2 regions of the Paraburkholderia fungorum genome follow, and region 2 is predicted to be linked to the other one. Evidence: riboswitches for the same ligand, from Rfam matches in the RefSeq annotation. Region 2 holds a riboswitch; the other holds the start of a gene.
What was found. Region 2 has a riboswitch for glycine ahead of gcvT (glycine cleavage system aminomethyltransferase GcvT). Riboswitches for the same ligand answer to the same signal wherever they lie in the genome.
Positions count from the first base shown of each region.

Region 1 (4,419 bases), on a different contig from region 2:
CGGCGCCGAGCGAGATCAGGCGGGCCGCCAGAGATCGTAGTAATGACTTCATGCTGGTGTCTCCTTAGCGCCTGCCGCGTCCGCCACCGCCGCCCGCCCGCATGCCACCGCCGCCACTCGGACGGCTGAAATTCGACGACTGCGCGCTGGATCGGCCGCGGTTGAAGTCCTGCTGTGAACGGCCACCGCCGCCGACACCCTGGAAGGCTCCGTCGCGGTTGCCGCCTCCGGTACTGGGCCGTGCGGACGCTGCGGCGCGATTGCCGACGCTGGCATTGTTGGCTGCGCCGGCCCGGTTTCCGTTGCCGGCTGCGTTGCCGCCACCGGCCCGGTCAGCTATGCCGGCCTGGTTTGCGCCACCGTTGCGGTTGGCTCCGCCTGCGTTGTTTCGTGTACTCGCGCGGTCGCTGACCCCGGCGTTACCCCGGCCGCCGTTGCGATCGCCTGCGCCGCCATTGTTGCGATCGCCCACGCCACCGTTATCGCGTCCGTTTCCGCGATTGCCTGCGTTACCGCGATCACCCCGATCACCCGCGTCGCCATTTCGACCACGGAAATCACCCCGTGCATCGGAGCCGGAGACGTTTCTCGAATATTTTTCACGAGACGCATTGTCGCGATAGGCAACCCCCTGGCGATGGCTTGCATCATGCTGCCACTTGCCGCCCTGAACCTTGCTGCGATCGAAATTTCGATCGATATTGGCGGCCTTGTTGACGTTGATATTGACGTCTCCGCCGCCCCAGTTGCAGTTGCCGAAGATGGCGCCTGCGGCGGCCAGTCCGACGCCCCATGCGAGGCCCGTGGCGAGCGCGGCCCCGGGGTAATAGGCGGGTGCCGGCGGCCAGTAGTAGGGCGGATAGCTTGGATAGCTCCATGTGCCGTACACGACAGTCGGGTTGTAGGCCGGCACGTAGATGACTTGCGGATTCGCCGGTTCGATCTTCACGATCGTCTGCGTTGCCTGGGCGCCCGCCGGCGCTGGCTCGACGCTGACGTTCTGTTGCTCATTGGACTTCAGGTTGCCCGATTCCTGCGCCCGCGCGCGCAAGCGCTGCACGGCAGCGAGGACATCCTTCTCCTGGGCGAGGAATGCGTCGCCAAGCTTCTGGGTCCAGTCGAGTTTGTCGTTCATCGGTTCGAGCACCTGCGGAAATGCGACCAGTGATTTCACACTGACATCCCACGACTGGTCCTGTACCGCTTTCACCGCCTCATCGCCCTTGAGTTTCGGATTGGCCTTGACCCAGCGCGCGGCGTGCACGATCTCCAGCGGATAAGTCGAGGCCATCAGTACCTGCGACAGCACGGAGTCAGGATAAAGGGCGATCGGTGCAACCAGTGCTTCGATTTCCTCGGGTTTAAATGTGGGTTTCGCCGCCTGGTCCTGGGCGACTGCATCGATCGAACCCATCATCGGTATCGCGGCGAGCGCCAGGCAGAGCGCTCGCACCAGTCTCTTGGTCCACCGATACATGGCTGGTTCTCCCAACTGAACACACTGTCAGACGGTATGCGGATTTTTGTAGGCGGGTTTGTCAGAGACTGGTGACCGCATTTGTCCAGACTCATACTCGAGGCAACACGATCAGAAAGCGATGACGCGTTGCAGGGCAGCAAGCGAAATGGGGCAGTAAACGAAGCAAACTGTCGCCCTCGGCAGGAGCCGGTTTTCAGTTCATTCGCTAATGAACGCCGTCGCGATGCAGAGTCGAACTCTGGCTTACTGGTCTCACTGCTTTTTTTATTATTGGACCTCGATTCACCTGGTCACAATGAGCCTTTGGTCGTATAGCAGTCGGCCAATTTCCGCCATTCAGCATTGACGACACGAAGTCACTCAAGTGACTGCAATCCTTCCGATAACTGTCGTCGACGCTGAGGCTCTTCCTCCAGCAAGTCGGACCGTTGATGTTCACGCAGAACTGACCCACTTAAGGGTGTAAATTTGGAGTGAACCCATGAAAGAATGATGACTCAGTGCGCATCGCGAGGTGACGACCATCGCCTCGACATTGAAGGGTGTACTCACGCCAATCCTGGAAACGCGATCGATCAATCTTGAGAATACCGGTTGGCGATCCGGTGATTTCAATGCGCAGACATGAGCACCGCGCACGCATTGCGATACACGAAATACTTGCGGTAAAAAATTTGACCCGGTATTGTCGAACCGTTCAGTCATGCAGTGCGGGAGAGATCGTCAGAGGCCGTGACGACGCCGACGGAGCAACCGCCCCGGAAACTCTCAGGCAAAAGGACCGCACCGCGAGAACATCTGGAGAGCGGCGCTATGCGCGCCCACCGAAGGGGATTCCCGGCTTCCACGGCTCGCATGCCGTCGAAAAAACGCTGGGAAGAAACTCTCAGGTACATGGACAGATGGGGCATCAGCGCCGGTTTCGATATGAAATCGACACCGGTGATGCTCAACTACTCTGGACCATGTCATGTCACGAATCGCCATCATCGGCGCCGGCATTACCGGCGTCACCACGGCTCACGCCCTCGCGCAACTCGGCCACCACGTCACCGTATTCGAACGCCATCGCTATGCGGCGATGGAGACTTCGTTCGCGAATGGCGGTCAGTTGTCTGCGAGTAATGCGGAAGTCTGGAACAGTGCCGCCACCGTCATGAAAGGGCTGCGCTGGATGCTTACGCGCGACGCGCCGCTATTGCTCAACCCCACGCCCACATGGCACAAGTATTCGTGGATGGGCGAGTTCCTGCGGCAGATTCCGCATTACCGCGCCAACACGGTCGAAACCGTACGGCTCGCGATCGCCGCACGAGAGCATCTGTTTTCGATCGCCGAAAAAGAAGGCATCGACTTCGATCTGGAGCGGCGCGGCATTCTGCATATCTACAAGACGCAAAAGGAATTCGACGCCGCCAGCAAGGTCAACGAAATGCTGCGCGAAGGTGGACTCGACCGCAGCGCGGTGAGCGCAAGTGAACTGCAACGAATCGAACCTACGCTGCATGGCGACTTCTTCGGTGGCTTCTTTACCCCGTCTGATTCGACCGGTGATATTCACAAATTCACGCGCGGCCTTGCTGAAGCATGCGCGCGGAAGGGCGTCGAATTTCACTACGACGCGGAGATCACGTCGATCGAGCCAGCCGCTGACAGACGCTTCTCGCTAATGGTCAATCTCGAAGGCGAGTCACAGTGCTTCACGTTCGAACGGATCGTGGTGTGCGCGGGTGTGAGGAGCCGCGAGTTTGCGTCGATGCTGGGCGACCACGTGAATATCTACCCGGTGAAGGGCTACTCGATCACCGTCTGTCTCGACGACGAGACGAGTCAGCAGCGCGCGCCATGGGTGAGTCTGCTCGACGATAGCGCGAAGATCGTCACGAGCCGGCTCGGTGCGGATCGTTTTCGGGTGGCCGGTACGGCTGAAATCAACGGCTTTAACCGCGACATTCGTTCGGACCGGATTGCTCCGCTGGTGGACTGGACGCGTCGGCATTTTCCCGAGGTGTCGACTTCGCGCGTCATTCCGTGGGCAGGTCTGCGGCCGATGATGCCGAGCATGTTGCCCAAGGTGGGACGAGGCAAACGGCCTGGCGTGTTCTATAACACCGGGCACGGGCATCTGGGGTGGACCTTGTCAGCCGCCACGGCACAGGTCGTCGCAAGCGCGGTATAGAGGGTCGCGCCGCTGAGTCGTGTGGCCGGCTACGTTGTCGGTCGGCGTGGCGCCACCATCGGGCGGCGTTACCGCCGGTGATGCGATGATCGCCGCTCGCTGTCGATTGGGCGATACCGCGCGTGCTGCGGTATCGCCTCGTGGCATATGTCCTGTGCATCGTGCGAGATGGCCTCATCCGCGCGCCAACGTTCTTGTCGGCCGCTCTGCAAATGACGGCAATCTCGTGACTAGCGAGCGCTAACCCGGTTGTCGTCGTACGGAATGCCAGCCGGCAAGCGGCCCGCGTCGCGGCCATCGAGCTTGGCGCGCAGGCGCCGGATGAAATCCTCGGCGGTCGCGGTCAGCAGTTCCTCGCTGGAGTAGGCGAGGTACATGCCGACCTTCGGCGTCGGCTCGGTCAGCCGCAGTAGTTTGAGCATGCCCTCGTTTGCACGCTGCGATAGCAGCGGCGTCGCCAGCGACGTAAAGACCGCGACCGCCTGCATCTGCATCGACAGTTCGAGGTATAGGTTCATCGAGGAACACCGCGTTATCCGCTCCGGCGGCGGCATACCGTACTCGCCGAATAGCGTTGCTACGAAGCTCGATTCATCGGTCGGGGAATCGAGCAAAAGCCACGGGAGCGCGTGAATCTGCTCGATCGATAAAGACTCGCTACCCAGGTATGAAGCCCCAATCGTCAATTGCACGTCGAGCTCGTACAGCCTGGTCCATTCGAACGCCGCGTTTTTAGGTTCGCCATATTGCGTGAAAATCG
Region 1 covers NZ_FNKP01000002.1:1,655,913-1,660,331, reverse strand. The annotation lists gene BLS41_RS23315 (DUF2950 domain-containing protein) at 1-52, opposite strand, end outside; gene BLS41_RS23310 (DUF3300 domain-containing protein) at 65-1,477, opposite strand; glycine riboswitch at 2,182-2,274, shown strand; gene BLS41_RS23305 (D-amino acid dehydrogenase) at 2,451-3,659, shown strand; gene BLS41_RS23300 (LysR family transcriptional regulator) at 3,890-4,419, opposite strand, start outside.
Region 1: another riboswitch for glycine. It lies ahead of BLS41_RS23305 (D-amino acid dehydrogenase); the one in region 2 lies ahead of gcvT (glycine cleavage system aminomethyltransferase GcvT).

Region 2 (4,419 bases):
TCTTGTCCGCGAGTTCGCGCAGTGCGGCGAGCGCTTCGGCTTCGCTTCTGGGTTGCGCGAAGGGACCGAGCGGCAGCGTTTCGGTGCGGCGGATCGTCTTCGGAATCACGGCGTCGATCAGCGCGGCGCGGGATGCGAAGCCGAGGGCTTCGAGCATCGCTTGCTGATCGGCCGAATCCGGGCCGATATGCCGTTCGGCGAAGGCGTCGTGCACTTCGAGCGCGGCGAGCGAGAGAGGAGTGCGGTTCATCAGACGATCCGGGTGTTCGAGCTTCATGGGTGTTCCTGGCGGTGCGGCTGCCTTCCTGTTGCAGCGTTTCAGGAAGAACCCGCCGCACCTGACGGGTTAAACGTAAAGGTAAATCAGGCGCCGATCGACTTCGAGTACGCGTCGGCGTCGATCAGACGGTCATGCGTCGCGCCGTCGGCCGGCTTGATCTTGAAGAGCCAGCTTTCGTACGGCGTGCTGTTGACCGAATCGGGCGTGTCGGCCACGGCCGTGTTCGCTTCGATGATCTCGCCCGAAACCGGCGCGTAGATATCGGAAGCGGCCTTCACCGATTCGATGACGGCGACGGTGTCGCCGGCGGTCACGGTCTTGCCCAGTTCCTGGACTTCGAAGAAGACGATATCGCCGAGCGCTTCCTGCGCGTGGTCGGTAATGCCGACCGTCAGCGTGCCGTCCGCTTCGGTGCGGACCCACTCGTGCGATTCGGTGTATTTCAGATCGGCCGGGATGCTCATCGGATGCTCCTATGCGGTGATTCGGTAGTGACTTAAATGGGGAAGGTCCCAAGCCTGGCGATTTGACCCGCCAGGCTCCTCATCTGCGAGGCAAAAAATTTCTGAGGGACGCACGCGCGGGCTGCTTAAACCGCCAGCACCTTGCCGTTGCGCACGAATGGCAGTTTTACCACGCTTGCGGGTACGGCCTTATCGCGAATCTGAACGTGAACGGTGTCGCCCACTTGCACGCCTTTGGGCACGCGCGCGAAGGCGATCGATTCCTGCATCGTCGGCGAAAACGTGCCGCTGGTGATTTCGCCTTCGCCGTGCGGCGTGACGACTTTCTGATGAGCACGCAGCACGCCCGCCGCCTTGCCGTTTTCCTTCAGCAGGATCAGGCCGACGAACGCAGCCTGCGAACCGTTCGCTTCCAGCTTCGCCTTGCCGACGAAGTCGCGCGGCGAGGCCAGGTCGACGGTCCATGCGAGACCGGCGTCGAGCGGCGACACGTTGTCGTCCATGTCCTGGCCGTAGAGGTTCATGCCGGCTTCGAGGCGCAGCGTGTCGCGCGCACCGAGACCGGCGGGGCGCACGCCTTGGGCCTGCAATGCCTGCCAGAGCGCTTCGACGTGATCCGCCGGGACGATGATTTCGAAGCCGTCTTCGCCGGTGTAGCCGGTGCGCGCGACGGTCAGTTCGCCGAACGGCGTTTCTTCGATTCGGGCGGCGTTGAACGGTTTGAGCGCTTCGGTGGCGGCGCGAGCGGCCGGCACGGTTTGCCAGACTTTCTCACGCGCATTCGGGCCTTGCACGGCGACGATCGCGTAATCGCGACGCGGCGTGATGGTCAGGCCGAAGCCGCCTTCGGCGTTGAGCTGGCCGAACCAGGCGATGTCTTTATCGGCAGTGCCCGCGTTCACGACGACACGGAAGTGATCTTCGCCGAAGTAATAGACGATCAGATCGTCGACCACGCCGCCATTCGGGTTCAGCAGACAGGAGTAAAGCGCGCGGCCCGGCGTTTGCAGTTTGCCGACGTTGTTGGCGAGCGCGTATTCGAAGAACGCACGCACGCGCTCGCCGATGAAGTCGACGACACACATGTGCGAGACGTCGAACATGCCGGCGTCGGTGCGCACGGCGCGATGTTCGTCGATCTGCGAGCCGTAGTTGACGGGCATGTCCCAGCCGCCGAAATCGACCATGCGGGCGTTGAGCGCACGATGGGTGGCGTTGAGCGGGGTGTGTTTGAGTTCGGTCATGGGGCCTCGGGCATCTCGCGAAACAAAAAAGGCCATGCGGCGCTACGCCTCGCGGCCGAATGCCTGCGAGCGTGGTTCTGCATGACCCCTCTGTCCTCGATACCTGAGAGATTGCGCCGCCGTGACGACGTTGCCAGGAACGTTGATTCGTCACGGTGAGACGCGCGCCCCTTCGGTGGGCAGCTTGCCTGAATCTGTTCGCTGTTTGGACGATACAGATGGCTACTGCCGCTCTCCAGAGTGCGAAAAACCGGATGCCTCGGTGCTGCATTGAAGCGGGTTTTTCGACGCGGTCGGTCCTTTTGCCTGAGAGTTTGCGGGTATGCCCCTTCGGCGGCGCGGCCTGCGAAATCCAGCGGCCAGCGCTCTCTCCCGACGCGTGCGGCGAATGTACGCGACGGCCGGAGGCTTGTCAATTGAAGGCCCGCAGGCCGTGTGGGAGTAAGCGCAGCGGTTTTTACACGCCAAAAAAAGCGCGGGACGTGATGCCCGCGCTGGCGTTGCAGAGGTTATGGAAACGCCCGCGTGTTTACTCGCCGATCGCGTGCGCCGCGTTATCCAGTTCCTGATTCAGCACACGTTGCTCTTCGGACGAAAGACCGCCGCCGTGTTGCGCGGCCATGTCGTGCGCTTCCTGGCGGATCACTTCCAGACGATGGTGCAACGCGCCGCCTTGCGGGGGCGGGTAATAGCCCTGATTCACGTGGTTATCGATCCGGCGACCGAGGTTGTCGATCCGGCCGTCCACCTGATGCAGGCGCTGATCCGCGATCTGCTGCGGGTTGGGACGCGGTGCCGGTGCCGGTTGCTGCACGACGCAGGCGGCAAGTGACGTCAGTAAAGCGCACGCGGCAATCGCGCGGATAGTTCGAGGCATGGTTTCTCCGGAAATCTTTGTCTTTGATGGTGCTACGTGGGTAGCAACGGATGGTGGCGGATTTGCGCTGACGGCGCAGGCGGGATGTTTTGTAACGTTGTGTACCTGTCATGTAGCTGTTCTTTTGTCAGGTAAAACGCGCCCGCGCGGCACTTGCGGCGCGGGCTGTTTTTGGTACACAGCCCGCTGCGCCGCGCAGGAAAACGATGTCAGCGAATTCGCTCGAACGGCAGGCGGACGCCTTCTTCGGAACTACGCGCGGCCAACTCGATGATGGTCATCACGTCGACGGCATCCTGAGCGGTGACCGGGAACGCGACGCCATTTTGAATGGCGTCGGCCAGCGCGATATAGAAGCCCGTGTAGTCGCCATTGCGCGTCGGCACTTCGCGTTCCACTTCCTGATCGCCTTCGAGCACGCGCAGCACGCCCGCCGTGTTGCCGGCGCCGAAGCCTTCATCGCCGGGACGCAGGCCGGCTTTCAACTGGTCTTCCTGCGTGTCGAGCCCGTATTTCACATAGCTCCCCCGCGTGCCGTGGATCGTAAAGCGCGGCGCGACCAGCGCGGTCAGCGCGCTCGCGTGCAGTACCACTTCGAACTCGCCATAACCAAGCTGAATGTGTACGTAGTCCGGCGCGCTAGCGTTGTCGCGATGCGTGCGCACCGTCGCCGATACGGTTTGCGGAGCGCCGAACAGGGCCAGCGCCTGGTCGATCAGATGCGGCCCGAGGTCGAACAGCAAGCCGCCGCCACGCGACGCCTCTTCGCGCCAACGCTGACGCACTTCCGGCCGGAACCGGTCGAAATGCGATTCGTATTGCGTGATGCGCCCCAGTTCCACGCGCGCAAGCAGATCGCGGACGGTCAGGAAATCGCCGTCCCAGCGCCGGTTGTGAAAGGGCACGAACAATTTGCTGCGAGCGAGCGCGATGTTCGCGAGCGTGTGGGCTTCGGCCGCAGTTAGCGTCACCGGTTTGTCGACCACCACGTGCTTGCCGGCTTCGAGCGTGCGGCGCGCGAGGTCGAAGTGGGTGTCGTTGGGCGTGGCGATCACGACGCAGTCGATATCGTCGAGCGCGAGCAGCGCGTCGAGATCGGCGACGATTTTTGCGTGCGGATAACCGGCCAGCGCGCGCTCGGGCTGACCGGTCGCGATGGCGGCGACGCTCGCGCGTCCGCAATGTGCGATCACCGGCGCATGAAAGGTCGCGCCAGCAAAACCGTAACCCATCAATCCAATCTTCAGCGATGCGGACATGCGTGTCTTCCTGCAGAAACGGCGCGCCGTTTTGCCACCGCGGCGACGGCGCGCAACACCGTAATTGTGGCATGTCCTGACGGGCGAGCGGCAGGCGCGTGGCAGGTGATTGGCGTGTGGTGCGGTTGCGCGTGGCGGTCGGCGGCGGGGTTTCTGTCGTGGGCGTTCGCGGTCAGGGCGCTTAATGCGCGTCGCCATTCGACGGAAAGAGGTGTCATTTTTCACGGCGATTCGTTTCGAAAGACCGCCTTTGCCGGACTTCGAAGATGCAGCTAACCGCACCTATTAGAGGGCA
Region 2 covers NZ_FNKP01000001.1:198,205-202,623, reverse strand. The annotation lists gene gcvP (aminomethyl-transferring glycine dehydrogenase) at 1-277, opposite strand, end outside; gene gcvH (glycine cleavage system protein GcvH) at 364-744, opposite strand; gene gcvT (glycine cleavage system aminomethyltransferase GcvT) at 870-1,988, opposite strand; glycine riboswitch at 2,069-2,237, opposite strand; glycine riboswitch at 2,273-2,373, opposite strand; gene BLS41_RS00945 (hypothetical protein) at 2,518-2,865, opposite strand; gene BLS41_RS00940 (oxidoreductase) at 3,075-4,124, opposite strand.